2 regions of the Pelorhabdus rhamnosifermentans genome follow, and region 2 is predicted to be linked to the other one. Evidence: riboswitches for the same ligand, from Rfam matches in the RefSeq annotation. Region 2 holds a riboswitch; the other holds the start of a gene.
What was found. A riboswitch is a leader RNA that binds a small molecule or an ion and turns the genes downstream of it on or off. The one in region 2 is predicted to bind fluoride.

Region 1 (9,171 bases), on a different contig from region 2:
TCGTAAAACTACAAAATAATCCCCTCGGACCCAAAGTATTAGTCAATGAATTGTTGGCAACTAAGTTTGGTAAACTCATGGACCTATGCTTTCCATCGGGAGACATTATCAAAGTTACTGAAGAAACCTTGCAGCAAAATCCGCGACTCAGAACATCAGGGGCACAGGCTGGACTTCATTTTGCCTCCCAATTTATTCATCACACAGAATATATGGAGAAGCAACACTTGGTCAAGGCAATAAATAAAACACAACTTGCTGGCGTCATTCTATTTGATCACCTGTTTCATAATGCCGATCGAACAAGTAACTATAAAAACCTCTTAATAAAACAACAAGAATCAGGATATAAAATATACGCCATTGATAACTCGCACTTATTTATTTATGGCAATTGGACGGAACAACTTCTTCAACGTTTGAGTATGAAAATAAAAATTTACTATCATTATTCCTATGGATGGTTACTCAGATACTATCTTACCTTTCAGGATTTTTCCCCCTATCTTAAAATTGTATCAAAGATTAGCAATGCTCAAATCGAACAACTTGTACAGGAAATTCCTCATGAATGGCTACCAGATGAACAAGAAAAACAGGCGCTAATTGATTATATAAAACTCCGACGCAATACACTGGAAGAACTTTGGAAAAAGTTAGGCAAACATATTCCGCTAGATCATCGTTAGTTTAGAATTAAGAGTAACCTAGAATATCGAATCAATAAAATAATATTAAAAAAAATATGTATAAAACTTATTGAAACAAGGAATTACTAGTAGTGTAAATTTTCTCCTCTCCCATATTGGCGGCGCAAGCCGCCCCTTTTTTATGATATTTAATTATGAAGGATAACAAAATCCGGGCCAAAACGTTCTAACAGTGTTTTTTGCAGTTCATGACTGACTGCTTGACTATGAATCAACTGCTGCGCAGCAGAACGAGCCTGAAGAAGGATGGCTACATCTGTTACGATATTGGCAATTTTTAAGTCAGGCAAGCCATGTTGCCTCGTTCCAAAAAACTGTCCTGGTCCTCGCAGTAACAAGTCCTTTTCAGCAATCACAAAGCCATCATTTGATTCAGTCATGACCTTCAGCCGCTCCAAGGTCTCGGACTGTTTATTATGAGCAATTAAAACACAATATGACTGATGACTGCCCCGGCCGATTCTTCCCCGCAATTGGTGAAGCTGAGACAGTCCAAACCGCTCAGCCCCCTCAATCACCATCATGGTAGCATTCGGAACATTAACACCTACTTCAATAACAGTTGTTGCCACAAGCAAAGAAAGCTCATTTTCATAAAAAGCCTTCATGATGGCATCCTTTTCAGTCGCCTTCAATTTGCCATGAATCAAACCACAAGCAATTTCCTTTAGATATCCTGCCTGAAGCTCCTCAAAAAGCTGCACAGCAGCTTGTGTATCAATTTTATCAGACTCCTCTACAAGTGGACACACAACATAAGCCTGACGCCCCGCTTCTATCTGGGTTCTAACAAATTGGTAAATAGCAGCGCGTTTTTCAGGACCACGCAAAAAAGTACGAATGGCCTTTCGCCCGGGCGGCAAATGTGTAATAAGAGACACATCCAAATCGCCATATACAGTCAAGGCAAGTGTCCGCGGAATCGGCGTAGCTGTCATAAACAGTACATCAGGCTCCTGACCTTTTTCCTGCAACCTGGCCCGTTGATTGACCCCAAATCGATGCTGCTCGTCTGTTACCACCAAGCCAAGGTGCTCAAATTCAACAGCTTCCTGAATTAAGGCATGCGTCCCAATGAGGATATCAATCAAACCCGTTCTCAGCAAATGGCAAATTTCTGCTTTTTGTTTTTTCGTTTTACTGCCTGTAAGAAGACCCAATTTAATACCAAGCGGAGCAAATAGTTGTGCTAGCGTATGATAATGTTGCTCAGCCAAAATTTCCGTAGGCGCCATAAAAGCTCCCTGATAGCCATTTTCAACAGTCTTAATAAGCGCCAAAGCAGCAATGATCGTTTTACCTGATCCGACATCCCCTTGCAGCAGACGTTGCATTGGTTGACTATCTTCCATATCCGCTTTAATATCCTTTAAAGCCGCCTGTTGCCCCGCCGTTAATGTAAAAGGCAGCTCCACTAAGACTTGTCGGCTCATGTCACCGTCTACGCCATGCTTGACTCCTGAAAAAGGACGCTGCTTTTCTGATTTTATCTGTAAAAGTGCTACTTGAAGCAAAAAAAGCTCTTCAAATTTTAATCGTTCGATTGCCTGTTCTAACAGTTGCTGCGTAGCTGGATAATGAATATGATAGAAGGCTTCTGATCGTCCCATAAGCTTATTTTTGTCTACAATTTCTTCAGGTAATATTTCATCGATGATAATATTTAAAGCAAAAACTTGCTTCATTAACTGTCGCAACATATTTTGTGACACATTCTCACCTAAATGGTACACAGGCAAAATGCGTCCTTCAAATACATCGCCCTCATGAATTACTTCGACTTCGGCATTCGTTATTTTAAGATTGTACTGACGTTCTACCTTGCCATAAACAACGACAGTCAAACCTATTTTAAATTTTTTTCGTAAAAAATTTTGATTAAACCAAACGAGTTCCACTGCTCCCGTATCATCCCCAACAAGCACATTAAGAATAGACAGACCACGACGGACTTGTTTAACTGTAACAGCTAAGACCTGGGCTTGAAACGTCTCACACTCTCCAACTACTAATTGTCTAATGGACTTTAACATGCTGCGATCTTCATAGCGAGCCGGAAAAAATTCCAGCAATTGTCCCACAGTCCCAAGTCCTAACTTTAATAATTGAGCAGCTTTAGAAGGGCCTACACCTTTCAAATACTGGATCGGACTATTCCAATCGAGCACACAAATCACCTCAAAAAATTCTTGGCCAAAATTTATTTTTTTTGCAGCCTCTCACAAGCATTTAATTCTTTTAACAGATCATCAATATTAATTTGATGTGTTTTTGCTCCGCGTTCAATCACTTCCAGATTAGCCCCCATACAAGTGCTACAGTTCATTCCATGTCGTTTAAAAACAGCTTGGGACTCGGGATAGCGGCGAAGAATATCAACAATGGGTGTATCACGTTTAATCATGATTTTCACCTCTTTACTGTAATAATTAAATATTTTCCCCTTTAAACGGCAAAAATCCTGCTAAGTGCTTGCGCGTTGATACCATTCTATGCTAAAATACTTATGTTTAGTAAAGGGATGTCTCGTCCTTTTAGAGGAGGTGGAATAAATGGCAAACTTATGTGAAATTTGTGGTAAAGGTGAACGTAGTGGTAATAACGTCAGCCATTCCCACTTAAAAACAAAACGTACATGGAAGCCGAATATTCAAAGAGTAAAAGGCGTTATGAACGGAGAAATTCAGAAAATCAATGTTTGTACTCGTTGTCTTCGTTCTGGTAAAGTTCAGCGAGCAATCTAAAGTAAAAATACTAGGACATCAAGCCCTTTATTTTTATGGCTATTTTAATAGTAAAAGCCTCCTCACATTGAGGGGGCTTTTACTATTAAATTTAGACGAGTCTGGCAGCACTAATCCCCAACCAAGTAGCCAAAAATCCCAGGATGAGGTTTAAGCCAATATTATAGACAGACACCATCAGATCTGCATCTTCCAACAATCGAAACGTTTCATAACTAAATGATGAAAACGTCGTAAGTCCGCCGACAAACCCCACAGTAACAAGTAATCGCCAATAAGGACTGACAATCAAACGTTCCGTTGTCACAGTCATAAATGCACCAATAATAAAACAGCCTATAACATTTACAATCAGCGTTCCGTAGGGAAATCCAGCTCCAAATCGCTCAGCAGCCCAATTCGAAACAAGATATCGTGTGATTGCACCAACACTTCCTCCAATTGCTACTAACACTATTTTCAACATATTTTAGCACCTCATTTTGAGCAAATAAAATCACTCCCGCACAGGCGGCTCCGTTCCATATTTAATGACTTCAACGTCGTCAATTGTTACCAAACCTTTTTCTAACATTTCATCTAGATAAGGTAAAAGCTTGGCAATATACTCCTCGCTATCAATAATTTCAACAAGTATCGGCAAGTCACTTGATAAGTCCACAATACTCGCTGTATGAATTCGTTTATCCGCGCCATATCCCATGAGACCGCGCAAAACAGTGGCTCCTGCCAAATCCAATTCCTTCGCTTTTGCCACAATGGCATGAAACAAAGACTGACGCTTCCAGCGGTCGCCCTCCCCAATATAAATACGCAATCTTTTAGCTTGACTCGAAATTTTAGGCATGCGCCTTTTCCTCCTTTAAAAATTCAATCTATTTATTTTATCATCTTTATATGATTTTCAATATAAAAAATAGACTCCTACCAATACAAAACGTATGGTAGGAGTTATTACTATTTTGCTTCTTCTACTGCTACCGCTACGGCAACGCTGGCGCCAACCATGGGATTATTCCCCATTCCTATCAATCCCATCATTTCTACATGGGCAGGAACAGAAGAAGAACCAGCAAACTGAGCATCAGAGTGCATTCGCCCTAGTGTGTCTGTCATGCCATAAGATGCCGGACCTGCTGCCATATTATCTGGATGCAGCGTTCTTCCTGTACCTCCGCCGGAAGCCACGGAGAAATACTTTTTACCTTGCTCTATACACTCTTTTTTGTAGGTCCCTGCTACTGGATGCTGAAAACGCGTTGGATTGGTTGAATTACCAGTAATCGATACATCTACCCCTTCTTTAAACATAATCGCAACGCCTTCCATCACGTCGTCTGCACCATAACACCGGACACTAGAACGTTCACTTGAAGAATATTTTAGTTCTTTTACAATTTGCAGTGTTCCTGTATAATGATCAAAATTTGTCTGTACATAAGTAAATCCGTTAACACGAGAAATAATTTGCGCTGCATCTTTTCCCAATCCATTGAGTATGACACGCAATGGATTTTTCCTAACCTTATTGGCAGACCTTACAATACCAATCGCACCTTCTGCCGCAGCAAACGATTCATGTCCGGCTAAAAAAGCAAAGCATTTTGTTTCTTCTTCTAATAGCATCGCAGCCAAATTCCCATGACCTAATCCTACCTTCCGACTATCTGCAACAGAACCAGGAATGCAAAATGCCTGCAAACCTTCACCTAATGTTTGTGCAACTTCGGCAGCCTTTGTATTGCCTTTTTTGATAGCAATCGCTGCCCCAAGAGTATAGGCCCAACATGCATTATCAAAACAAATCGGCTGAATTCCTTTTACGATACTCTGAACATCAATCCCCTTGTTATCACAGAGTTTTTTGGCCTGTTCCAGTGATTCTATCTTATACTCTTTCAGTGTTTTGTTAATACTGTCGATACGTCGTTCGTAGCCTTCAAACATAACCATGATTGTTCCTCCTCTATGTATTTATTCGTGTCTGGGATCAATAACCTTCATTGCTTCATCAAAACGTCCATATTGGCCTGTTGCCTTCTGCAGCGCCTCGTTAGCATCCAGGCCTTTCGTAACCATTTCCATCATTTTCCCAAGATGCACGAATTGATAGCCAATAATTTCGCTATTTTCATCCAGCCCGATCCGAGTCACATACCCTTCCGCCAAATCCAAATATCTTGGCCCTTTATCTAATGTACCATACATGGTCCCAACCTGACTTCTTAATCCTTTGCCCAAATCTTCCAGGCCGGCTCCGATAGGTAGTCCATCCTCAGAGAAAGCCGTCTGGCTTCTACCATATACAATTTGAAGAAACAGTTCACGCATGGCGGTGTTAATTGCATCACAAACCAAATCAGTATTTAATGCTTCTAAAATGGTTTTACCGGGAAGAATTTCAGAAGCCATTGCTGCGGAATGAGTCATCCCTGAACAACCAATGGTTTCAATTAATGCTTCTTGAATGATTCCGTCTTTTACATTGAGAGTTAACTTACAGGCCCCTTGCTGAGGCGCACACCAACCCACACCATGAGTTAAACCACTTATCTCTTTTATCTCTTTTACCTTTGTCCATTTGCCCTCCTGCGGAATGGGAGCGGCCCCGTGATTTGGACCTTTAGCCACGATACACATGTCTTTGACTTCAGTTGAATAGTTCATCTTTTCTCTCCTCTCTGCTAACAAACAAATGCCTCAACTTCCCAAAAGTATCAAGTCAAGTAAAATAAACAAACTCCTACCAACAAAGTGGTAGGAGTCATTACCGTTTGCACGGAGTCTAAGGCGAACTCCATCGCCATTATGTCAGATACATCCTTATTATACCAGTGACTTTTTACAACCGTCAATACAAATAATTGGATAATGTACTTAATCATCGCGGCGATATTCTCTCTCAGACATCGAGCATCCTTAATGACTCAAATTAGGCTGCCATCCTTGACATCACTGAAACTCTGATTTTATTAAAAAACATTGGTTAATAGCAGGAATGTGTTTTGAAAAGTAGAATACTGTAAATACTAATTAATTAGTTTTAACAACATACACGATGTATGTTACGTAACCTGAAGGTTATGATAAATTATAGTTGATATCAATTTAATATTTGTGAGGACTGATGCCATGAAGGTTGTTTCCTATGATGGGAAAACTTTGCATGGCTTTTTCATTACCTATTCACCTAGCAATGTAACAAAATGATGAAAAAATGTAAGATGAATGAATCACTTTGCACTTGATTTTAATTTAAGGAGGTTTTAATAATGCACATTCCTGACGGATATTTAAGCCCATCTACTTGTGCAACTTTAGGAATAGTTATGCTGCCAGTATGGTACCACGCTTCGAACAAATTGAAAAAGACTTTGTATGTGTCCCGGATTCCTCTTTTAGCAATGGGCGCAGTTTTTTCATTCTTAATCATGATGTTTAATGTACCCATTCCCGACGGGACTACCGCACATGCCATCGGGGCTACTTTAATCGCAATTATTTTAGGCCCGTGGTCGGCGGTGATTACAATGAGTGTAGCCTTGGTTATTCAGGCCATCGTTTTCGGCGATGGTGGAATATTAGCGATTGGAGCCAATACTTTTAATATGGCGTTTGTTGCACCATTTGTCGGATACTATGTGTATCGATTTATTAGCAAAAATGCGCTGCCGGGATCGAAGCGACAAATCATGGCGGGTGCCGTTGCTGCGTACATTGCTATCAATATTGCAGCATTGGCAGCTTCTATCGAGTTTGGTATTCAACCTCTTTTATTTACAGAACCAGACGGCACACCATTATATTGTCCTTACGGTCTGAGTGTAGCTGTACCGGCGATGCTCTTAGCTCATCTTACAGTAGCAGGGTTTGTTGAAGGAATTGTGACTGCAGCAGCTTTAAAATTTATTGCCATTCAATCTTTGGATGCCATGATTTCTCAGCCTAAAATTGGCAAGGAGGCATAACCTTATGTACAAACATTATTGGCTAGGTCTAGTAGTTTTAGCCCTCATTTCACCGCTGGGACTGTTAGCTGATGGCACGGCCTGGGGCGAGTGGGACGGTGATAAATTAAAAGAAACGTTAGGCTTTGTTCCGCAAGGCATGGAGCAGATGGGGGATTTATGGCAAGCTCTGTTTCCCGATTACAGCATGAAGTTTTTGGGGGACAGTACATTTAGTCAATATGTCGGATATATATTTTCCGCTATTATTGGCGCAGTGATTATTTATGCGGTTATATTGCTTATTGGCAAACTACTACTACAGCAAAAACACAATTCTATTTGTCAAAATAAACAATCCTGAAAATCAGGGTAAACGACGTAGCAAGAATACTCTCAATCATAGAATAATAAGCTATGATTGAGAGTATTAGTATGTCAAGGCAAATTGAGGTTAATAAGTTCCTATAACACTAGAAGCAGAACTTATTAACCTCAAAATATCTTTTATATTTTGTTATAATTTCTCTGTCCTTAATGCATCATATGATGAGATGCACGTGGAACTTCATTTTGCAATGCATTCCATGATTCGTTTGCTCTATCAACGAAAAGTTTACGGACGGCTTCATTTTCTCCCAATCCATGGATATACGTTGACACATGGAATCCTGCTTTTTCCAATACTGATTTATGAGATTCCGGCGTATTACCCGCCATATCATTATTAGCATGATCACCAGCAACCATCATCATTGGAATCAAGGTAACATTTTTTATGCCCTTTTCTTTCAGTTGAGAAATAGCCGTTTCTAAACTCGGCCATCCTTCGACAGTATAGATGAAAATATTTTTCATGCCAAGCTCATTCAAGCGTGCCTGCATAACAGAATAATAGGCATTAGAAGGATGCGGTGTACCATGATCCATCAACAAAATCGCATCGTTTTCCCCAACTTTAGGGAATTCTGTACTCATCGCTTTTAATGCTTCACTAACATCATCACGCTGTTTTTCCTGACCCATCCAGTACATCAGAGAAGTTCCCAGTGTCATTTTTTTAAACTGGTCTTTATATAAATCAAAAATAGCACTATCATAGGCATATTCCATACCCGGAATAACATCGAGCGAGGTTAATGCCACACGGGTATATCCGTCTGCCTTAAGCTGCGCTAAAGCATCTTCCGGCGTTGGAATTGTGATCCCTTCGTTTTTCTGAATACGGTCAACAATAATATGAGAAGTAAACGCCAGTACAACCTTCGTATCTGGATGCGCCGCCTGAATATCTGCTACGGTTTGTTCAATCGTTGCTTTGCGCGAATCAGCATAAGTTGTCCCAAAACTCATTACAACAATAGCATCCTTATTCGGTAAATCTTTCATGTCCGGATTTTCTGCAACACGTACACCAATTTCTGCGGCCTTTTTTAATGCCGGAGTTGCATTCTTAACTTCGGGATTTAATTGATAGCTCGCGTAAGTCGTTGTTACTCCTACCCCAATGAATGCGGCACAGGCCATAGAAGCAACAATCATTTTTTTCCAATTCGGGTTCATTTTTATCTCCTCCTAATATAAATTAAAAAATGTATTCGCAATTCGCAAAAACAGCGCCAAACTTACAGTTAAAATTATGGCATTCTTACGAATTTTTAAAAAAGAAGGTCCCCCCGGACAAGAAGGGACCCGTTGCGGTTACCAAGCGCAACTTGGGAAGTAAAGATATGTCTAATGACTCCTTGCCAAAAGGCAAGGAAAAGGTTT
Region 2 (23,061 bases):
GAAATGTTAAAAAAATTACTCACTACCCAAAATAAAAAGGAGGTGATTCGCTTGTTATCTCAGCAAATACAATGATAGCAATTTATAAAAAGAAGATTATTGAAGAAAATTTTAGAAACTCGTTTATTACAATTCATTTAAAAAGAGGTTGTAATTATGTTAATCGAAATGAAAGAAATGTTGGAAGTAGCACAGGAACACAAATTTGCAGTACCTGCCTTTAATGCAGGTACTGGACAACTATTAACTGCTATGATGGAAAGCGCAGAAGAAAAACAGGCCCCTGTCATTATGGCAATTCATCCAGATGAATTGAGCTTTTTGCGTGATAGTTTTATTGCAAGTGTCCTTTACGAAGCGAACCACACCAAAATTCCTATGGTGTTGCACTTAGACCATGGTTCATCTTATGAACAGTGTATTCATGCAATTCAAATAGGATTTAACTCTGTTATGATTGATGGTTCACATTTGTCATTTGAAAAAAATATCGCTTTGACGAAAAAAGTAGTAGAAGCAGCACATCCAGTTGGAGTCTTTGTAGAAGGAGAGTTAGGTACGATTGGCAACACGGGTAATTCTATCGAAAATGGCACAACCGAAATTACCTATACAAATCCAGAGGATGCAAAAGAATTTGTTGAAAAAACTGGTGTAGATTCTTTAGCTATTGCAATTGGTACCGCCCATGGAATTTATCCAAAAGGATTTATTCCGAAATTAAAACTGGATCTTATTACTGAAATCAAAAACAAAGTAAATGTACCCTTGGTATTACATGGTGGATCTAGTAATCCAGATAAAGAAATTGCCGATTCTGTAAAACTAGGTATTTCCAAGATTAATATTTCTAGTGATATCAAATTCAGTTTCATGACAGCAGTACAAAAATATCTGGCCGAAAAGGGCTTGGAACGTGAACCAAATGTTATCTATCCGTCTTGTATTCGTGCCTGCCGTGATACTATTGAACAAAAAATGGCATTGTTTAACGACCTAGATAAAGTAAAATATTTTAAATTATAAAAATAAAAAGATGGCAGTAAGTCATACAAAAGGAGGTAGAAAATGAAAATTGTTGGTGTAGCAGCTTGTGTAGCAGGAATTGCTCATACATATATTGCAAGAGAAAAGCTGATGAAAGCTGCAGAAAAAGTCGGACATGAAATTCACATGGAAACACAGGGTACGATTGGAACTGAACATGAATTAACACCAGAACAGATTAAAGAGGCTGACATTGTAGTTCTCGCTGTTGATATAAACATCAAGGGAAAGGACCGGTTTACCGGGAAAAAAATGATAGAAGTTCCTACAGAAGTAGTTATACATTCTACAATGGGCTTACTTAATAAAATGCAAGGAATTGTAAAAAAATAGGAAAAAGGGAGGATGGATATATGCACGATTTACAGTTGAAAAAACATGCGATGACTGGCATATCCTACCTGATACCTTATGTATGTGCAGCTGGCATGTTGATGGTAATTGGAAATATATGTGGGGGTCATACAATAACGGACTATAGAGGGAGATTCTCTATTCCTGATGCATTGACAACGTTAGGTGGAGATGGATTAGGATTATTGCCAGTTTTCATTTCTACTTTTATTGCATATTCTATTGCTGATCGTCCAGGTATTGCACCAGGATTTCTGTTAGGTTTACTGTGTAAAGCAAATGGCTTTGGTTTCTTAGGCGGATTATTATCTGGTTATTTAGGTGGTTTTGTAGTAAATTGGCTAAAAAAAGTAATTAAAGTTCCTAGTTTTGCCGAGGGTATAGTTCCACAAATGATATTGCCACTCTTAACGACTATCATCGTCGGATTATTTATGGAATATATTGTTGGTGTTCCTATTATTGCATTAACAGATGGTATTAATACGCTGCTCATTAGTCTACAAGGTGGTAGTTCTATTATTATACTTGGTTTGATTCTGGGCACATTATCTGCCATTGACTATGGTGGACCTATCAACAAAGTCGTATTCGTCTTTGTACTTGGCTTTATGACAGAAGGGATTGGTGCACCTATTGCCACATTGATTTCGGCTTCTATGATTGCTCCTTTTGGTTTAACAATTGGCTACTTTTTAAGCAGAATACTCAAGCGAGATTTGTATTCTCAACAAGAAGTAGATGCTTTAAAATCGGCATTCTTAATGGGGTGTTGTCAGATTACAGAAGGATCATATCCAATTATTCTTAACGATTTAGTACGTATTACTATATGTACAGGGGTTGGTGCTGCAGTTGATGGTGCCTTAACGATGTATTGGGATTGTTCTTCTACAGTTCCGGCAGGTGGATTCTTTGCACTTCCAGGAATTAGTCATCCTGGTTTATGGTTATTAAGTTTATTGATTGGATCTTGCGTATTTGCTGTTCTTATTCAGTTATTAAAGAGGAAACCTTCAGAAGAAATAGAAATTGATGATACGGAAGAGGACTTAGATTTATCCAGCATTAAGATTTCTGGTTGAAAGCAAATATTTTAATTATAACGGAATTTTGCAATCTATATGCAGGTTCGTAAGAACCTGCATATAGATTGTGATGAATATTGAGCTTAAAGATATTGCCCTATATACGTATTTAATCTAATCGACGCAAGTGAAAATGGAGATATTTTAAAACATAAGCTGCATTTTAATGCCGATATGATTGCGGAAGTTGACGAAAAAACATTACCAATGATCTTATATAAAAAGTGCGATAAAGTATTTGATTTTAGCATATTTCATGTTATCGGCCAATATTTTATAAGTGGACATAAGCAACTTGCTTTAGTACATGGTGGTTATGGAGGAGATACAAATGAAACGGTCAGAAATAAATAATATTATTGAATATACGATCAAAAAAGCTAAAAAATTAAAATTTCCCCTGCCTCCATTCGCTTACTATACACCTGATGATTGGAGAAATTTAAAAGAAGACCAACGTGAACTCGTTGACAATATGTTGGGATGGGATGTTACTGATTTTGGAAAAAACGATTTTGAACATATCGGATTAACGATATTTACATTTCGCAATGGTAATTTTAACAAAAAAAACAAATATCCAAAACCATATTGTGAAAAACTATTATTTGTTCGTGAAGGACAGATTTTACCGTTTCACTTTCATTGGTATAAAATGGAATACGTTATTAACCGCGGTGGTGGCACGTTAAAAATAACCTTATATAATTCAAATGAAAATGAAGATTTCAATGATACCGATGTAGAAGTTCCTATTGATGGTAAAATTATAAAAATTAAAGCCGGTGAAGAGGTTTTTCTTGAACCAGGACAAAGTGTAACTTTGAGCTCTGGACAATATCATCAATGGCAAGGTGTTCCGGGAACTGGTGATATTGCATTATTTGAAGTTTCGACAACGAATGATGATAGGGTAGACAATCGGTTTTATGAAGTTAAATCACGTCTTCCGGAAGTAGAAGAGGATGAAGTCGCAAAATATTTGATGTTTAACGATTATGATAAATATGTAAGATTCTAAATTACAACAAGCAATGATTAAAAGTGCTAACAAATATTTACACATGGCAAATTATAGTTCACCTAGGCACTCTTTAACCTGCCTGATCCCGAGATTGCTTTTGGTTTGGCGAAAAAAGTTTCAATGGGCCATCTTTTGTTATAGTATTCCAAAGCTGTTTTTGTATCTAATCTCATGTCGGTACAGAGAAAAGTTCACAAACATTTCGGGTTTAAAAATGCATCTTTTGGCCAACAAAATAAGACTACAGCATGCTAGGGCAGCGTCAATGATCCTGCAGCAAGCATAGTCCCATAATAATTGATGGCCCCATATCGTTTTACATTCAAGATGAGAAAAGTGGAAATCTGTTGCTTCTATTGGATGTATGGCCTGTGACGAAGGCTTAGTCTTCTTAGAAATCGTATCGTCATGAATAATAAAGGTGGGAGTCACCTTGCACCAGCGACAAAATCGGCAATATGGCGATTTACTAGTTGAGAAAAGTAGAGTGGCAAATGTAATTTTGAAATGAAATTGTGGATTGTTGCATCATCTGATAAAATGGATGTACGAGACATGGACTCACTTCCTGTGTTTGGATTTGTGTGGTAACTTATTCTATACCACAGTTGTGAGTCTTTGTCTCTTTTTATTTTTCTTTGGAATTAATTGGGTTCGAATTTAATCATTTCTAGATAATTATTTATTTTGTTGCTTGTAGAGACAATTAACATGAACAGGGCACATAGGGCCACCAATTTCACAAGACTTGCGGCTTTCGATATTGCCACAAGTCGGTACATCTTTTAACGCGACGATAAGATCAAAAACACTCTCAATTTGTTTCCGTTCACCTTCAATCTGCAGCATGGTTGCTCCCTCAGCACCGTTGATACCTCCAGCGGCAATTACAGTTGTTTTTACGCCAGTCAAAATTTCAAGTGCATCCCTTTCAGTAACTACGTGGCCCACTAGAGGGATCATACCAACGGCCATCCCCATTGCTTTGTCCACGCGTTTGCGGCCTGTCTGCTTTGATATTTCAATTATGGAACCGGAAATAAGTTTCTCCATGCCTACAGCAATAACTAGCGGAATGCCTTCCGTCCACAGGGCGGTCAGTGATTTTCCGGCAACGCTGCCCCCCTCCACTCCGGCCAGAAGTCCAGCGACGCCATAACAGTCAAGTGCGTTGGCCCCAGTAATGAAGACATCATTGGGTCCCATTTTAACGATTTCTTCGGGCAAGGTATTGTCCGCATTATGCCATTCGCCCTGTTCTACAACGGCTATATGAGGTGCATCCGCCATCTTCCGCGGTCCGCGGGCACCGTCTGGCACAATTCGTCCGCCAAGTCGCATTGGTGGGACACCCAGCATTTCGGCTAGAGCTGATACTGTAGTACCAGATTTTAAAACCACTTGTCCATGCCCCAATGCGTGTTTTACTTCAGGAAGCTGAAGGATGGCCTGCGCAATTAGCTGCTTTGCCTGTGGAACAGTCACGATGATTTGTCCGATCAAGTCAATCCCCTCCATTAAAGATCTGTATATATATCAAGCAATAAATTATTTCGTTGTTAATATAAAAGTTCCTTGTTGTCAGTCAGAAGCTTTAACGGATATCACGCAAATATACTAAACAGCTGAGATTGAAGGGCTGATATAAAAATTAGTTAGGACTCATTGAGCCCTAGTTTGGAAAGAGAAATGTTGTGGATTTCCGATCGAGAATGGGTGGATTGACTTTAGAAGGCTTGGAAGTAGTTATAGTCTTTAATGATTGTTTTTCCTTAGACCATTCACTTGTACTATCTCGATGCATACTCATAACATCATCTCCCGATGTTATCTTTTATAAAACTATGGATTAAATTCAAAAAGCCAGGACCTAATTGGCCCTGGTTGGAGAGAGAAAAATTTACGTTTATATTATGCCTTGAAAATTGGCTTTTATGCATGGAAAAGCCAGAGCAATTGTCTCCGTAGAGAAAGTATCATTGTTCATTTCACTGGATATATCTGTGAACAGACTGACTAAACCTAGGATAATGATATCACTATGCATCTTTTACCATCTGCTTCTTTGCTGCCTCTTGCTTTTTTATGACCGTAACGTCGCACTGAGGCGCATAGGATTTAAGAACAGTTTAATAGCGTCTTCTGGTGATGGCACTACAATATTAGCTGCTGCCATGATGCCGCCGCTGACTCCCTCTGCTCCTAACACGCAGATTTTCAATCCGGCAATAAAGAACATAGGCTGATCATTGACACCATTACCGACAACCGCCGTTGTATCCGCTCCCCATTTCTGGACATAGCGGGCCTTTTCTTTTCCGTCCTTATCTTCCGGTAAAACAATTAGTTCCACATCCGGTACGTTCTTTAGTTCTTCCTGAGCCGTGCCAAAGGTATCAGCTGTAATCACTACGACAAAAACCTTCGATGCCAGTTCGGCCAGCAGCCGCCGCACTTCTTCTGAAACACGTCCATTCTCAGCCAATACGCCGTTATAATCAAACACAACATGGCGAAATTCATATTGCCTGCCATTTGGTAATTGAATAGAAATCATTTTCTCCACTCCCTTTGTCTTTGCTAGCTCAATTGAAAAATTAAATCAATCCGGCAGCAAGCAATATACCCCACTCCCTTGTGCTAATTGGGCGATAACCAGCGCTATTTCATAATCGTCACCGGCACTTTGGAATAGGTGACCACTTTTTGTGCAACACTGCCAATAACAAGGTTTTTAAAACCGCCCATACCGTGCGTTCCCATTACAATTAAATCAGCCTTGCGGTCAGCAGCATAACGAACCAGACTTTCCGCCGGATGGCCATGCAGCATTTCCGTTTGCACAGTAAGACCTTGCTCTTCACCATAAGCTGCCGCTTTTTCTAAAAGCGGACGGCAATGCTTTTCACCGTCCGCGTAAAACTCATCCACTTCATCAATACTGGAACTAAATTCCGGCGGCTTAACCAGCGCCAAAAATACCCACTGCGCTGCAATTGCAAAATTCTGCTCCATAATAGACGACCTCCTTTTTTCATTTGTTTAAAATGTATGAATCAAGTAGGAGTTATCACCGTCTGAGCGGAGTTATGGCGAACTCCATCGCCTTATTGTCTGGTAATAATGAAAAGCCTTATATATTTTTTTTCGGCGGTAAAATAAATAGACTCCTACCACCGAAGTGGTAGGAGTCATTACCGTTTATACGGGTTTCAAGGCGAACTCCATCGCCGTCATTTTAAAATAATTATAACTTAACTATTTCGTATCGTCAACGATATAACATTTATATTAAATATCTCTTATCATCTTGAAAATTCATTAGCTCAAAATATTTACAACTGTGGTGTAGAAAAAGCCACATTCGAATGCGGTCAGTGAGCCATAACAATGTGACGGATTTTTCTTGATGTTTTATTAGGGTATTTAGTAGTTGACTTGGCGCCATGTATGTTGATAAAGCTTCTAATGAATTGGGTGTTGTGGATTATCAACTTTTATTATCACAGGCTCCTGAAACGGCAACAGCACAGCAAACCCTAGATGCTGCAGTTACACAGGCCAAAAGTGATTTTGATACACAAAGTGCTAATATGAGTGATCAAGATAAGCAAGCACTTTATCAAAAAATGCAACAAGATCTTGACGAAAAGAAGCAAGAACTTATGGGACCTATTAATGACAAAATTATGGCCGCAATTAAATCGGTAGCTGATGCCAAAGGGTTAAAATCTGTTTTGTTTAAAGATAATGTTGTTTATGGCGGATTAGATATAACTAATGATGTAGGAAAAATTATTACTGGAAAGTAATAATTAATTTAAGTGTCAGAGGTTATAACCGGATTTGACACAAAGTGCCGGACTTTCGAACCGTCTCGGCGCACCATTTAAGAATATAGTAGTGGCAAGACTTAGAGATTCTGAGCCTTGCCACTACTATATTCTTTTTTTATTGTTTGTATGATATTTCATTGATTTTGTAGATTCATGTAAGAATAAAGAAAATAAATAAAAAGTATAATGCCTCCTAAATCGTATCTCGCCTTTGGATATCTCCGAGCGACCACTTTATAAATAATACTCCGTAAATATTTAAGCGTCAGTTGTGTCATGGTTTTGTCACAATTTTATAGTAGAGTATGCATAATGATGAGGTATTTGCAGTCAGTGCCTAGATCGTAGTGTTTGGTTGCTATTGGGAATAGTAGATATTGGCGAAGATACCTACCTTTAACTTAAATTATGGAGGTAAACTTTGAGGCAAATAGGAATTATACTAATTGTAATACTATCATTTCTCTTGCACTTTCTTTGGTTAGGGCAGGAAGGGTTGGCTAATCTTTATTATGCTGCTGGAGTCAAAAGTATGATGATGAACTGGCATAACTTTTTCTTTGTCTCTTTTGACCCAAGTGGATTTATTACTATTGATAAACCGCCTCTTGGATTTTGGTTACAGACGCTAAGTGCGAAGATTTTTGGGTTCCAAGGATGGAGTATAATTCTTCCACAAGCATTAGGTGGTGTAACATCTGTATATCTCATCTATGTTATTGTAAAACGATACCATGGCGAATGGGCAGGGTTAATATCGGCACTTGTACTTGCACTTACTCCAATTTTTGTTGCTGCAAGCCGTAATAATACAATTGATGTACTGCTTGTTACGACACTAATGTTTTCGGTGCTAGTATTTTTGCCGGCGACTGAAGAGTTGAGTTTAAAAAGGCTTTTGCTCGCTTTCTTTTTAATTGGTGTTGGATTTAACATAAAAAGCCTTGAAGCGTTTATGATTTTGCCAGCCTTCTATATTACATATTTTCTTACCCAACATGGACAGTACAAAAGAAAAGCTGTTCATCTTCTTGCCGCTACCATGGTATTGATAGTTAGTTCCTTACCTTGGTTTATTGCAGTGGACAACGTTTCACCGGATGAACGTCCTTATGTTGGCAGTAGCGAAACTAACTCAGAGTTTCAGCTTGCAACTGGGTACAATGGCCTTGGTCATTTTTTAGGACAGGGAAATAGGAGGCCAGGAAGAACGGGGCGGGTGAGTAATTCAGGAAGGTATGCAGCTCCAAATATACAAACTGGCAATATGAGACAAACGGGCGGGGAAACTGGGTTGTCTGGCCCATTTAGACTTTTTAATCATCAAATGGGTGGCCAAATTAGTTGGTTACTATCATTTGCGCTGATTGGGTTAGTTGTTGCGATTTATCAACTTCGCAGGAATGCATTACCTGAAAAAACTAGGATGAAGATGCTATTTTGGGGTTGCTGGCTTATTCCTCAAGTAATATTTTTCAGTATAGCACAAGGGGCACATAGATATTATTTGGTGATGATGGCTCCTGCGATAGCTGCTTTAGTTGGAATTAGTTATAGTATTCTTGCGGATTGGTGGTCAACAGGTGTCGGGAAAAGCCGATATCTATTGCCGGTTGCTATCGTTTTGACTATTGGAGTTCAAGTTTTTATTATTGCAGGATATAATGAATGGCGTTCTTGGATGTTGCCAACGGTTATAGGGGGAGGGGTTTTAGCAACTTTGCTGCTAGGTTGGAAAGCAACCATGCGCAAAGTACAAAGAAACAGGGCGAATACCTTTGCTATGATTGTTGGTATCATCAGTATAATGATTGCCCCTTTTGCTTGGTCGCTTACTCCAGTCTTATACGGTTCAGGCAATGCGGCTTTTCCCTTTGCGGGGCCTGACCTAAATCCTCAGTCGAGACAATCCAACGTGCAATGGGGTATGAATTTTACAGGTGTCAATACTGGCAAACTAGAGAATTTCCTTTTGTTGCATAGAAACGGAGAAAAGTATATTATAGCGGTCCCTAATGCCCATACTGCTTCACCAATAATCCTTAATACTGGGCAACCAGTAATGACATATGGCGGATTTGGTGGTTCAGAAAAAATATTAAATGAGGCAGAGTTGGAAGAACTAATAGCTAGCGGACAATTACGCTACATAATGATAGGTGCTGGGAATAGCCAGCAGCCTGAGATTGATGCATGGGTAAGTTCTCATGGCATACTAATACCAGACTCAGAATGGCAAACCTCGGAGCAGGAAAATATAACTGGATTGGGAGATTCAAGGCAAAGGCGCATGAAGCTTTATGAGTGCCATTCTTAATAATATTGAAGTTTTTTATCAAGAAGTTTGTAATCATATGGGACAAATTGATTAGGAATTCGGGCTTACGATTATATTATTAGGAGTCTTTGTTCTCTTTATTTTTACTTATTAGCATTGGTTGGGGCTAGTATAAAAAAGTTCCTGCAAAGCAATTTCGCTTTGCAGGAATCTTGAAATACAAGGGATATGTTGCCTGTAAGTCGATTTGACAGGGGAGTCGATAATTAAATTTGAAACTTGCTGACAGCTTCGCGGAGATCCATTGCTAAGCGAGCAAGTGATTGACTGGATGTCGCAATTTCTTCCATGGATGCAGATTGTTCTTCGGTTGCAGCTGATACTGTCTGTGCTTCTCCAGCTGTTTTTTTATTTAGTTCATTGATTTGTTTTACCGAACCCACAATTTGTTGACTGCCTATAGCCATCTGTTCGATGGCAGCGGATATTTCTTTTACTTGGTCAGATACACGTATTATTACAGTCGATATTTCTTCGAAGGTTTGTCCAGAAGCATTGACTACTTTCGCTCCTAGCCGAACTTCCTGTGTGCCATTGTTCATGGCTACTACTGCTTTATCTGTATCTCCCTGAATTTCATTAATTAGTTCAGCAATCTTCTTGGTTGCCTCCTCTGACTGCTCGGCCAGTTTACGTACTTCTTCTGCTACAACAGTAAAGCCGCGTCCCTGTTCACCCGCTCGTGCTGCTTCGATAGCGGCGTTTAAGGCTAACAAATTTGTCTGACCGGCAATACCTGAGATCGTGTCTACAATTTGACCGATTTCCTTAGAACTTTCACCTAATTTAGTTACCATCTTAGCAGTGGTAGTAACGGTTTCTTCAATATTGGCCATTTGGTTTACCGCTTTATCTATTGACTCGTTACCTTCGTTTGCTTTGTTAGCTGCATGGGATGATTGTTTCGCCACTTCATTGGCGTTGATGGCAATCTGTTGGATGCTAGCTGACATTTGCTCCACAATCACTGCTGTTTCATTGGCTGCGGCAAGTTGTTGTTCTGCTCCTTTGGCCACATCGGTAATGGAGCCAGCAACTTGGTTAGCCGCTTGGGCCGATTGATCGGCACTAGCAGTTAGTTCCTCTGAAGATGCTGCCAAATTTTCCGCGTTATGATTAACGTGTAATATCAATTCTTTCAAATTATGTACCATCGTATTAAAGCTAAGCGAAAGCAATGCAATTTCATCTTGGCCATTAACTTTTACCTGTACAGTAAGGTCACCATTGGCAACTAATTTAACTTGATTAGTCAGGTTTTCCATTGGTTTAGTTATACGTTTTGACATCATAAAAGTGATTCCTATTACAAACAGTATGGATAGAGCGGCAACAATACTAAGCGACCATTTCAATTTGATAAGGGGTTGGTAGACAACTTCTTCCGGTACATTTATTGCCAAAACCCATCCTGTTGCTGGGATCTTTTGATAAACAGTGAGCATGTCTTTACCATTATAATGATAACTTTCAAATCCTTGATCTTTTGTTAACATATCTTTAAAAATGGCGGATAAGTTTTTTAACTTTTCTACTTCAAAAACATTTTTTGATACTAAATCGGGATCAGGATTCGCCAACATAGAACCTTTGGTATCTATTATAAAAGCATAGCCTGCACCAAATAAATTGATGCTCTGTACATTATCAATAAGGGTTTGGATCAAGATATCTTCGGCAATAATTCCGCGAGTTTGTCCTGAAGCATTCTTCAATGGCATAGCGACGGATATTGCCATTTGTTTGGTTGTCATATCTAAATATGGATCTGAAAAAGTAAGTTTTTGTTGTTCCATTGCTTGCTTGTACCAACCACGAATCCGTGGATCATAATCTGTAGGTGGTGTCCAGCCGCTTCCATCGATCATCTTCCCATCCGTAGAACCAAAATACATATCAGACACTTCTTTATCAACATTCTTATAGCCTGCGACCATAGGCGCGGTGATATCATTAGTACTCAAATTATTTTGTATCGTGCTATTGGTAATTTCCAGCATTTTGGCCTTGCTATTAAGCCATCCGTCAAATTTGTTTACATAGGAGCCAACATTTGCTTTCATTTCTTCTTGAATTCTTGTGGTCATTTGATCTTTTGTAAACAAATATCCCACAGTTGATGAAACTAACAGAATAACGGCGGATAATATCGAGAAAATTAATGTTAGTTTACTTTTTAAAGTCATTATTCTTTTCTCCTTTCAAAATTGTAATGGTCGGCGGTTGGGACGGTATAAAATTTGCTGTTGTTCCACAAAATTCGACATATGGGACCATTGTCCTTCAGTAATATATCTTAAATTTATTAACATGAACTGTATCTTCGCGTAATCTAGCAAAGAAATACCCGTGTTATCGTCTCAAAGGGATGTATGGAATGGTATTGCGATCTTATTTGAGACATGAATAGGATGGATTTATCAATATTCTGATGAAGATGAGAAGGATTAATCAACCTGTATGAAATGGGGTAACTGTCTAAATTAATTCTAATATTCAGAGGCTATCATAGAATTAATTAATTGCTTAGCAACAAAGGGGGATCAAAATGTTCTTAGTGTATGGGTTTATTGGTATAGGTGTATTCACTTTTTGGTCACTGATTAACATGTATCTTAAGATGCCACGAAATTATCTTTGAATAGGGTGGCCTTTTTTCCCATTATTGCAAAAGATGTTGAATTTCATATTTCAAATCGTTACAATAAACATGTAAAATATCTTCCTCTATTCTATATATGGATTTATTTAATAGTGAATATCTTTAATGTGGCCTCAAGTGTTTTTTAACTGTGAGGTCTTTTTTTGTTGCTACTTATTCTAAGGCAGTGCATCCTTAAAGACTCACAGGAGGTTAATCGAGGAATTGTTTTAAAGGCATAAGTGGGATGTCACTAACCCCGTCCCCTCGGCATTATATATGCAAGCTACCGCTTTCTTCAAATTATGTCCCGTCTCAACGCCGTTGACACGTCTATATGTCGACTTAAGCGAACGCCGCCGGATCTTTCGCTTTGTGAAAATTTTGCACCAAAATCGGTATAATAGTATAATGTTACCAGTGAGTAGTCTAATAGATTGTAAAATACGGATATGAAAGGAGAAAAAATGAAAATTAAGTGGTTAGGACATTCTTGTTTTTTACTCACAGCCGATAATGGTGTGAGAGTATTGACAGACCCCTTTGACAGTTCAGTAGGGTATGAGGTACCTGATGTAGCAGCGGATATTGTTTCCACAAGCCATAAGCATTCTGATCATAACTATACTCAAGCGGTGCAGGGAGAATTTTTCCACATAGATAAGACGGGAAAATTTTTTCATAAAGGAATTGAAATTATCGGTGTTGCCACTTTCCATGACGAGGAAGGCGGTGCTCAGCGTGGGAAAAATACTATTTATAAATTTATTGTGGATGGGTTGCATATTTGTCATTGCGGGGATTTGGGTCACATATTGACCCCGGAACAGAGGCAAGAGATAGGCCCTGTTGACATTTTGCTGATTCCGGTAGGGGGATTTTATACCATTGGACCTGATCAGGCGGTAGAAGTAGCTAAAATGCTGCAACCATCGGTTATTATACCCATGCACTTTAAAACCGAGCCTATTCAATATCCTATCGCAGGTGTTGAAAGTTTCTTGCAAAAAATCGGGGGCGGGAAGCGAGTGGGAAAACAGGAAGTCGAGTATGATAAGGCATCCATGGCTTCAGTGTCTAATGTTGTGGTCTTAGACTATGCGTAAAGCTTAAAACGTAAAGTAATGCTAACGCCTTTAGAGCAGAAAGCTCTGAGGGCTTTTTTTATGTCGGGAAACTGACTATTTGAAAATGAGAAAGAGGCTTTGTTATGCGAAGAAATCAGCGTGGCCGAAAGAGTGATAATGTAGTATGATCGAGTTCCTTATAGACAGTTTTTTGCAGATATAGTACACTAAAACTAAATATATAGTTTGATAGGCAATGAAGCCTCTATAAATTGCAGAAAAATGCTGCAGTTGTAGGGGCTTTTTCTATGCGTTGGAGATGATCAATATGGAAGATTATGAAAGTATACGTAAGCTGTGTTTGGAATATACGGCATTGTTGGAAGACGACATTTGCCAATTAGAAGCGTTAGGCAAGCAATTATTAACGATAGCGACCCTGAATGATACGGATATTTTTATTGATGCGCCGTTAAAGGAAGGCTGCGCCAGCATTGTTTTAGGCTGGGCTCATGCGGACAATCTTTCATCACTTTATAAAAAAAGTGTTGTAGGCGAAATCGCTTATGTAGAATGTGAACCAGCTGTTTATCGAGCTGCTTTATTTGGTGAAAAGAGCTCTAATGTGCGCGGGGTGAGTCAGGAAGGGGTGCCGATTGCCCAGACCGTTGTCCCGATTAAAAATTCAAAGGGGAAAATCATTGGTGTTTTAATTATGGAAAAGGATATTTCCGCAAGAATCGAGCAGGAGAAACAAGTAGAGTTTTTGACACAGACAGCAGATCATTTAAGTCAGACTTTGATGTCATTGGCAAGAACCGGCTGTGGCTGGGATGAATGGGGCGTTGGTGGCATTTTCGTTTTGAATCCAGAGGGAAATATAACATATGCAAATCGACAGGCAAGTGTGATCGCGGAAAATTTGTGGCAGGGAAGGGTTATGCAGAAAAATTTACAGGAATTTTTAGGCTACACTTCTTTATCATCTTTGGTGGAAGATTTGTGGGGCACAAAAAATATGCAATATGGAACAGCGAGTTATATTTTTCGAGCCTATTCACTTATTTCTCATGGAATTCTAAGCGGCTGTGTCGTGTCGGTACAAGATGTAACGGAGCTTCGTGAAAAAGAACGCCGTATTGATATGCAGTCTGTCATTATCGAGGAAATCAATCATCGAGTAAAAAATACCTTACAAAATGTAATTTCTTTATTATATATGCAACTGCGGCGAACAGAAGAAAAGGAAGTTAAAGAAGAGTTTCTGGCATGTATTAATCGTATTTTATCGATTGCTAAAGTCTATGAAGTGTTTACATATCAATCAAGGGATGTAGTGAATCTAAACGAACTAGCCTTGTATATCATGGAAAAAATTATAGAAAGTGGTACTTTGCCAGAACAGCAGGTGAAAAACCAGGTTGAAGGCTGTGATGTTTTTCTTCATGCGAAACAGGCGGTGCCAATTGCTTTGGTCTTAAATGAAGTATTATCGAATGCTGTAAAGCATGGATTGAAAAATTGTGTGCATCGTGGTGAAGTGAATATTAAAATCAGAGAAGATCGCGGTACTGTTAAAATTCGTGTTGAAAATAATGGGAAGCAAATAAAAGAAAGAGATGCAAAGAATCAACGAAAACGTTTAGGGCTTTATTTGGTAAAGCTTTTAATTTGCGAACAAATGAGCGGGCAGTTTGATTTAACACATGAAAATGGATTCGTTGTTGCGAACATTTCTTTTCCTTTATGTGGACTGGCTGCAAAAGAGGAGGGAAAAGCGATATGAAGACATTATCAATTTTATTGGCAGAAGATGAAATTTTGATTCGAGAGGATATGAAAGAGGCATTAGAGGAAGCGGGGCATATTGTTTGTGCTGAATGTGATAATGGGAAAAAAGCGATTGAACAAGCAAAACAAATGCAGCCGGAATTGGCAATCTTGGATATCATGATGCCAGAACTAGATGGTTTAGAGACAGCTCAAATGATGCATGAACTGAATATTCCAGTGGTTATGGTGACGGCGAACAGTCAGGCGAAACTAATTCAACGAGCAGAAAAGGTTCATGTTTATGGGTATATTATAAAGCCAGTTTCAGAGCAGAATCTTTTGGCTGCAGTGCAGATTGCATATGCACGCTGGCGTGAGATGGATTGCACGAGTAATGAATTGCAAAAAATGCAGGCGACTTTGTGTGCCCAAAAAACGATTAGTAAGGCGCGATCTTTGATTCAGGATCGATTGGGGCTTTCGGCGTCAGAGGCACATCGCCGTCTTTTACAGGAGGCAACGAAGCGGCAAATGCCGTTGGCAACGCTTGCTGAAAAAATCTTGCAGCAAATGTAGTCAAATGACTTGCAAAAGTAAATAGAATGATGTAGTATAATAATGAAATCAAAGATATTTGGTTTTACAATGGAATAATAGGCAATAACGCCCAATTGATCGTCAGAATTTCTGACTTTTATCTGGGCGTTTTTTTAATTTCTATTGTGAGGAAGTGGCTGAAAAGTCACGGATAACCTTTTTGAAAAAAGAAAATTAAAGGCAATGAAGCCTGACAGCGAATGCAGTTTATAATGCATCCTGTTAGGCTTTTTTATTGAAAAAAAGGAGGAAATATTTATGGAAGTCAGTAAAAGTGTAGCTTTAGAAGAGAAACACGAAGCAGCAAATTTATCGAGAGTTTTGAAACCAATCCATTTATGGGCATTAACCGTTGGTCTGGTCATTTCTGGTAATTACTTTGGCTGGAGTTATGGTTTTGCAGCTGGCGGGGTTATGGGATTAGCTCTTGCACTTGTTCCAGTTACTATTTTTTATGTGACCTTTATCTTATCCTATTCGGAACTTGCTACAGCGATTCCACATGCCGGCGGCCCCTCTGCATATGCACGTCGAGCTTTAGGAAAATTTGGCGGATATATGAATGGTATTAGTTGTTTGATTGAATTCGTATTTGCACCACCCGCAATCGCACTTGCTGTAGGTGGTTATGTCCATGCAATGGTGCCGGGCATCAATGTTATGGCAGCGACCGTAGCAGCTTTTCTATTTTTTATTTTTTTAAATTATTGGGGCATGAAAGTTTCCGCTACTTTTGAACTTACTGTAACCGTTATTGCTTTAGTCGGGCTTGTTATATACTGGGGTTTGGCTCTTCCTCATTTTGAACTGTCTCGTGTTATGACTACACCATATCTGCCAAATGGGTTTCAAGGGGTTATGGCAGCTGTACCTTTTGCCATATGGTTTTATTTGGCGATTGAAGGTGGTGCAATGAGTGCCGAAGAAATGGTGAATCCGCAAAAAGATATTTCGAAAGGCTTTTTAACGGGAATGGGGAGTCTGATGGCTATGGCCTTTTTGACTTTATTCTTAACAGCAGGCATTGTCGATACCAAATTGATCGATGGTGTTGATTTTCCATTACCGCTGGCATTAAGTGCGGTCTTTGGCGATGGATCTTTTCCTGTTTTACTTATGAGCGGAATTGGTTTGTTTGGTCTGGTAGCTTCGCTGCATGGCATTATTTTAGGTTATTCACGCCAAACTTATGCGATGGCGCGTACTGGTTATTTACCGAAATTTTTGGCTAAGTTAGATGAAAAACATCATACGCCGGTATGGGCATTGATTCTTCCAGGGCTCATCTGTCTGGGGACCGCATTAACAGGACTTACCGATGTAGTCATTACAATTTCAGCTTTTGGTTCAGTTGTGATGTACATTTTCAGTTTGATCAGCCTTTTCGTGCTTCGTAAAAAGGAACCGGACTTGAAACGACCATTTCGGGTATCCTATCCAATTATACCGATCATTAGCATTCTCATGGCTGTTTTTTGCTTAATTAGCTTATTGATTGCATCCAGTGATGTCTTGCCTTATGTAGTAGGTATTTATGCTGTGGCTATTCTTTATTACCTCATTTGGGGCAACAAGAATATTCGCCCCTTTGAAGAAGAATTCGGTGTTTTAGATGAACTGGATCAATAAGATATACTTTGGAAAATAATTGTAATAGTATTTTGTGAGCAGATATGACAAAATTTTTGGCATATCTGCTAAATTAATACGTAAGGTTTGAGTGATATGAGACAAGAGCTTTTGAGCGTAGGCATTGATTTGGGAACGACGACGTCGCAGGTGATTTTCAGCCGGATTACGATTGAAAGTTCAGTTATAACGGCAATTCCTGAAGTGGAAATTATCGAGAAAAGCATTCTATATCGAAGTAAAATTTATTTTACACCAATGAAAACCGTTGGTGTAATTGATGTAGAACAGTTAAAAAAGGTGATCGTTGATGAATACGAAGCGGCAGGTGTGCTAAAAGAGGATATTGCCACCGGGGCGATTATTATTACCGGTGAAACGGCTCGTAAGAAAAATGCAGCTGAGGTGCTTGCTGTTCTATCAGATTTTGCCGGAGACTTTGTCGTAGCAACGGCTGGACCGGATTTGGAGTCGGTTTTGGCAGGGTATGGGGCTGGGGCAGCTGAGTTATCGGAGCAGCTCCCAGAAAAAATCGCTAATTTTGATATCGGCGGCGGGACAACAAATGCTGCTGTATTTCAAGCCGGGCAAGTGCAGGATTCTTTTGCTTTAGATATTGGCGGCCGACTGATTTGCTTGGATGAACAACATAGGATTACATATATATCAAAAAAAATTAACGAATTGATTCAAAAATTAGGCTTGCCACTTTCTTTAGGTGCAAACGCAAACTTAAATGAACTGATCAAGCTGACGGACGCTTTTGCGGCGATGCTTTTGAACATTGCTTTAGGCAAAACGCTTGATGGGGAAACGAAACGACTCTTTATTGGACATATGCATCAAGGTTTGCATCTTAGAAATATTATGTTTTCGGGCGGGGTCGCAGAATTTATTTATAATGGGCACGAAATACGAGATATGAAAGATGTTAATTTATTCGGGGACATTGGTCCGTTACTGGGATGGTCAATCCGCAAAATCTTGAAAGATAGGCCGATCACGCTGTTATTGGCTAAAGAAAAAATACGTGCCACTGTTATTGGTGCTGGTAGTTATTCGTTGCATATCAGTGGAAGTACTGTAATATTTGATGATAGCGTAGTACCGCTTAAAAATTTGCCAGTGCTAAAAATAAAAAATATCGAATTGATGCGAGAAGAAATTATAAATAAGCGTTACCTGTTTCCAGAAGAAATGGTTGCAATTGCTTTTGCAGGGGAGAGGTCGCCATCTTATTGTAAAATTAAAGAAATGGCGGCAGCAATTATTGCAGGCTTGCAGGAATTTGACCAACCATTGATCGTTGTTGTTGAACATGATTTTGCTAAGGCTTTAGGGCAAACTTTGCAACTCTTGGCCGTGGATAAAAGCGTGATTTGTTTGGACTGCATTAAGACAGAAACGGGTGATTATATTGATATCGGCAAGTCTGTGGCTAGCGTGGTACCCGTGGTGGTTAAGACTTTGTTGTTTAAAAGTTGAAAGTTACGATTAAAGAGAGAGAACATAGGAAAGCAGGCTGCAAAATGAAGTTGAAAACAAGTTTATTTGGAAATGTATATTCGTTTCGGGATGTGAAAGATGTACTGGCTAAAGCCAATGAAGAAAAATCTGGTGATTTACTGGCGGGTATTGCTGCAAGAAATACAGTTGAACGCGTTGCCGCCAAAGTTGTTTTAGCAGATATGACGCTCAAAGATTTGCGAAATAATCCAGTTGTTCCATATGAAGAAGATGATGTTACGCGGGTGGATCAGGATGCTTTGGATAGTGTTGCATTTAATAAAATAAAATCACTAACGGTGGGTGAGTTTCGAGAATTTATACTTAGCGCTGAAGAATCAGATATAGCGGCGATAAGGCAGGGACTTACAGCTGAAATGGTAGCCGGAGTCGCAAAACTCATGAGTAATATGGATCTTGTGTGCGCGTCGGCAAAGATGCATGTCATAGCAACCTGCAATACGACCATCGGCAGACCGGGAACCTTGTCGGCTCGTTTGCAGCCAAATCATGCCACGGATAATATAGCAGGTATAATGGCTTCATTAATGGAAGGCCTAAGCTACGGCGTGGGAGATGCGGTGATTGGTTTAAATCCAGCGGTTGATTCGATTGAAAGTGTAGCCTCGGTGCTGAAAGAATTTAAAAATTTCATAGATAAATGGAAAATTCCGACACAAAACTGTGTGCTGGCGCATGTTACGACGCAGATGAAAATTTTAGAGGAAAATGTCGCGCCAATGGATTTGATGTTCCAAAGTCTGGCTGGATCAGAGATTGCCAGCAGGGCTTTTGGCATCAATGTTAAGTTGATGGATGAAGCTTATGCGATGATGAAGGAACGGAAAAGTTCATTTGGGCCTAATTTCATGTATTTTGAAACGGGTCAAGGTTCCGAACTTTCTTCAGATGGACACCACGGCGCAGATCAATTAGTTATGGAGGCAAGATGTTATGCCTTTGCGAAACGATATAACCCTTTTCTCGTAAATACGGTAGTCGGGTTTATTGGACCGGAATATCTTTATGATGGCCGCCAGATGATTCGGGCAGGACTTGAAGATCATTTTATGGGGAAACTTTCCGGGCTTTCGATGGGAGTCGATGTATGTTATACGAATCACATGAAGGCTGATCAGAACGACTTGGAGAATTTGGCAATGATGCTGACTTTGGCAGATTGCAATTATATTATGGGAATACCAGGCGGGGATGATGTTATGCTAATGTATCAGACGACGAGCTATCACGATGCAGCGGCTCTTAGAAGAATTGGCCACAAAAGAACGATTGCAGAGTTTGATCGACGCATGGAGGAATTGGGTATCTTCAAAGATGGCCAATTGACTGAAAAAGCAGGTGATCCGTCCATATTTATGGTGTAATATGGATGAAAATAAACGCAGAATATGCTCATACTTCGAGCGGAAGAAAGGTCTGATTAAAATGGAAGAATTAGTTCGAGATATCTCTTTGCCGGAAATAAAAGAAAAAGTATTGGTAAATGAGCCGGTTAGTATGGAGAGTTGTCAGAGACTGAAAAAGACAACCAATGCTCGTATTTGTGTGGGACGATCTGGTGAACGATTTAGAACGGAAACCTTACTGAAATTTCGTGCGGATCATGCAATTGCCATGGATACGGTGTGGTCGCATGTTGACGAAAGCATTATCGACCGTTTAGGTTTTTATAAGGTACAGACAATGGTCAAAGATAAAGAAGAATATATTCGTCGCCCGGATTTGGGTAGAGTTTTTTCACCAGAAACGATGGAATCTATCAAGAAAAATTGTATCAAAAAGCCGGATGTACAGATTATTGCTGCCGATGGTTTGAGTGCTTACGCGATCAATGCAAATCTGGAAGATATTTATTCAATCATGGTGGATGGACTTCAGGAAAAGGGGTATACGCTAGGCACTCCTATTTTTGTTAAATATAGTAGAGTGGCAACCATGGATAAGATCAGTGAAGCGTTAGGAGCAAAGGTGACAATTCAATTCATTGGTGAACGACCGGGGCTTGCCACCGGTGAAAGTATGAGCGTATACATGGCTTATGAAGCCAGCTCCCTAAAACCGGAATCGCAACGTACTATAGTATCCAATATCTATAAAGAGGGGATTCCTCCGGTAGAGGCCGGCGCGCAGGTTATTTATTTGACAGACGTTTTGATGCGAGAAAAGAAAAGCGGCGTAGAGTTGAAACTATAAGAAGTTGAGGTGAGAACATGAACATAGCAGAAAGAGTAGATCGGTGTTCCTTTCATTTCTACTCACAGGAATAATTTTTCTCTTTTTTTTACGTATTCCGGCAGCCAAGCTGAACATGCAGCCGTCAATGGGACTGTCAAAATAACGCCCAAACTTCCAGCCAGGCCTTGCATCAGTTCAATCCCCACTGCATTGGAGTTGAGCAGCTGCAAATAAGGCAGATTATAAGCGTAATTTAGAACCCATACTCCAAGAGAACCTCCGAAGAAAGCTAAAATCAAAGTGGTGGACATAGTACCCATGACATCGCGCCCTACACGCAAGCCGCTCTCAAAGAGATCCTTAGGTGACAAATTTTTATTTTTCTTTTGTAACTCATCGACGGCTGAAGCTACATCCATTGCAATATCCATAACCGCCCCAAGGCTCGCAAATAAAATTCCTGCAAATAAAATCTGACCTACATCAATCGGCATATTTTGTGCAACAAACAGCAACGATTCAATATTAGATACATTATAACCAGACAAAGCGGTTGCTTTGCCAAATAAAATAGCTGTTAACCCCGCTGTAAAAATCCCGCCAATCGAAGCGATTCCGGCCGAAAGAGCCTTTATTGTAATCCCATTGATCAAATAAATCGTAGTCACCAAAATAAGGAAAGAAGTCAAAATTGCCGCCACAATCGGTTGAATACCATGTAAAAGCATGGGAAAAAAAAGAAACAAGAACCAGATAAATGTAAAAATCAACGCAACCGCGGATTTAATTCCCTTTTTCCCGCCAATAAGACAAAGCAGCAGTAAAAATAGTGCTATAAACAAAAAAATTGGCATTGAGCGATCCATACTATAAATGGTATGAAGATTTATCGAACCCATTTTACTGGAAATTACTACTACGTCCATTCCCGGTTTGCAAACTGCCCCAAACAGTAAGCCATTCGGACAATTTGCTTCGACAACATGTCCTGTATTTTCTTTGTCTTTAAATTTTACATGAACAATCTGGTCGCCAATCCGGCTGCCATTTTCCTGCAAATTATCTTTGATCACATCTGTGACTATTCCTCGCTGAAAAATACGTCCGTCCGTATTGACAAGGGCAGGGCGATCTACCTGCCCATATTGGTATAAAGCAATACTACCGACTAACAAAAATATAGCAACACATAAACGGATCATAATTTTTTTCATCATATATTTGTTCTTCCCACATTTTATCATCTTTTATTTTTTGATAATAGTATATGGTTCGTCAATTGCTGTACCAGATTCTACATCATAGGTAGAGAGAGTAAATTGATTTGATGTAATTCGAATTACCGAATAGGTAGGACGCCAAGTCTGGCTGCGAACAGCAATGTAATCCTGTTGTTGCGGAATCAAATTGTAATACTTAGATCCTGTCGCAGAATTTGCCGACATGTAGAATACGCCTTTGGGATTAACCAATTTTCCTTGTTGCATATCTTCGATTGTATAGCAAAGATTTTGTGACAAGAAAGTATTTCGATTGCTCGAATCTTTCAAGGCAAGATCTAAAATATTATGGTGCTGTCCTTCTTGCCCCGCCACTTTGTATTCCGGAAAATCTCCGTGCTCTTTGCCGTCACTGCTCAATTGATAGGTTCTGGCATATGTGTGATCATGCCCTTGCAGTACTACGTCAATATGGTTCGCGTCATAAATGGGTGTAAGTTGCGTACGTAAGAGCATACCATCCGAATCGGAATGATCCTGTCCGCTTCCATAAATATCTTGATGCATGACAACAATCCGCCATTTTTCTTTTGGATTTGCCGCTACTGCTTTTTCAATCAAAGCCTTATGATCCGCTGCATTATAATTGTTTGCATTAATTACAATAAACAAAGCATTTCCATAGGTATAATAATAGCCATGTCCTGCTTGAGTCGGATTCTGTTCTTCAAAAAATTGATTGGGT

Region 1: linked by a shared signal. The riboswitch ahead of Ga0466249_RS06925 (iron-sulfur cluster assembly scaffold protein) and the one ahead of Ga0466249_RS11545 (universal stress protein) in region 2 are both predicted to bind fluoride.

Annotation. Positions count from the first base shown of each region.
Region 1 is NZ_JAHGVE010000004.1:171,521-180,691, reverse strand. It holds gene Ga0466249_RS06960 (HipA family kinase) at 1-689, shown strand, start outside; gene recG (ATP-dependent DNA helicase RecG) at 839-2,878, opposite strand; gene Ga0466249_RS06950 (DUF1858 domain-containing protein) at 2,911-3,114, opposite strand; gene rpmB (50S ribosomal protein L28) at 3,263-3,454, shown strand; gene crcB (fluoride efflux transporter CrcB) at 3,546-3,920, opposite strand; gene Ga0466249_RS06935 (DUF190 domain-containing protein) at 3,951-4,301, opposite strand; gene Ga0466249_RS06930 (GGGtGRT protein) at 4,412-5,407, opposite strand; gene Ga0466249_RS06925 (iron-sulfur cluster assembly scaffold protein) at 5,429-6,121, opposite strand; fluoride riboswitch at 6,206-6,268, opposite strand; gene cbiM (cobalt transporter CbiM) at 6,727-7,422, shown strand; gene Ga0466249_RS06915 (PDGLE domain-containing protein) at 7,427-7,765, shown strand; gene Ga0466249_RS06910 (sirohydrochlorin cobaltochelatase) at 7,936-8,964, opposite strand.
Region 2 is NZ_JAHGVE010000008.1:97,425-120,485, forward strand. It holds gene Ga0466249_RS11510 (PTS sugar transporter subunit IIA) at 1-75, shown strand, start outside; gene Ga0466249_RS11515 (ketose-bisphosphate aldolase) at 157-1,026, shown strand; gene Ga0466249_RS11520 (PTS fructose transporter subunit IIB) at 1,069-1,380, shown strand; gene Ga0466249_RS11525 (PTS fructose transporter subunit IIC) at 1,401-2,486, shown strand; gene Ga0466249_RS11530 (D-lyxose/D-mannose family sugar isomerase) at 2,821-3,510, shown strand; partial or broken gene Ga0466249_RS26605 (hypothetical protein) at 3,598-3,939, opposite strand; gene Ga0466249_RS11535 (hypothetical protein) at 4,192-5,016, opposite strand; gene Ga0466249_RS11540 (HAD family hydrolase) at 5,597-6,070, opposite strand; gene Ga0466249_RS11545 (universal stress protein) at 6,175-6,528, opposite strand; fluoride riboswitch at 6,568-6,629, opposite strand; fluoride riboswitch at 6,692-6,754, opposite strand; gene Ga0466249_RS11550 (OmpH/Skp family outer membrane protein) at 6,960-7,325, shown strand; gene Ga0466249_RS11555 (ArnT family glycosyltransferase) at 7,882-9,666, shown strand; gene Ga0466249_RS11560 (methyl-accepting chemotaxis protein) at 9,894-11,873, opposite strand; gene Ga0466249_RS11565 (MBL fold metallo-hydrolase) at 12,796-13,434, shown strand; gene Ga0466249_RS11570 (sensor histidine kinase) at 13,724-15,181, shown strand; gene Ga0466249_RS11575 (ANTAR domain-containing response regulator) at 15,178-15,744, shown strand; gene eat (ethanolamine permease) at 16,024-17,394, shown strand; gene Ga0466249_RS11585 (ethanolamine ammonia-lyase reactivating factor EutA) at 17,491-18,879, shown strand; gene Ga0466249_RS11590 (ethanolamine ammonia-lyase subunit EutB) at 18,924-20,285, shown strand; gene eutC (ethanolamine ammonia-lyase subunit EutC) at 20,347-21,114, shown strand; gene Ga0466249_RS11600 (YibE/F family protein) at 21,177-22,313, opposite strand; gene Ga0466249_RS11605 (purple acid phosphatase family protein) at 22,344-23,061, opposite strand, start outside.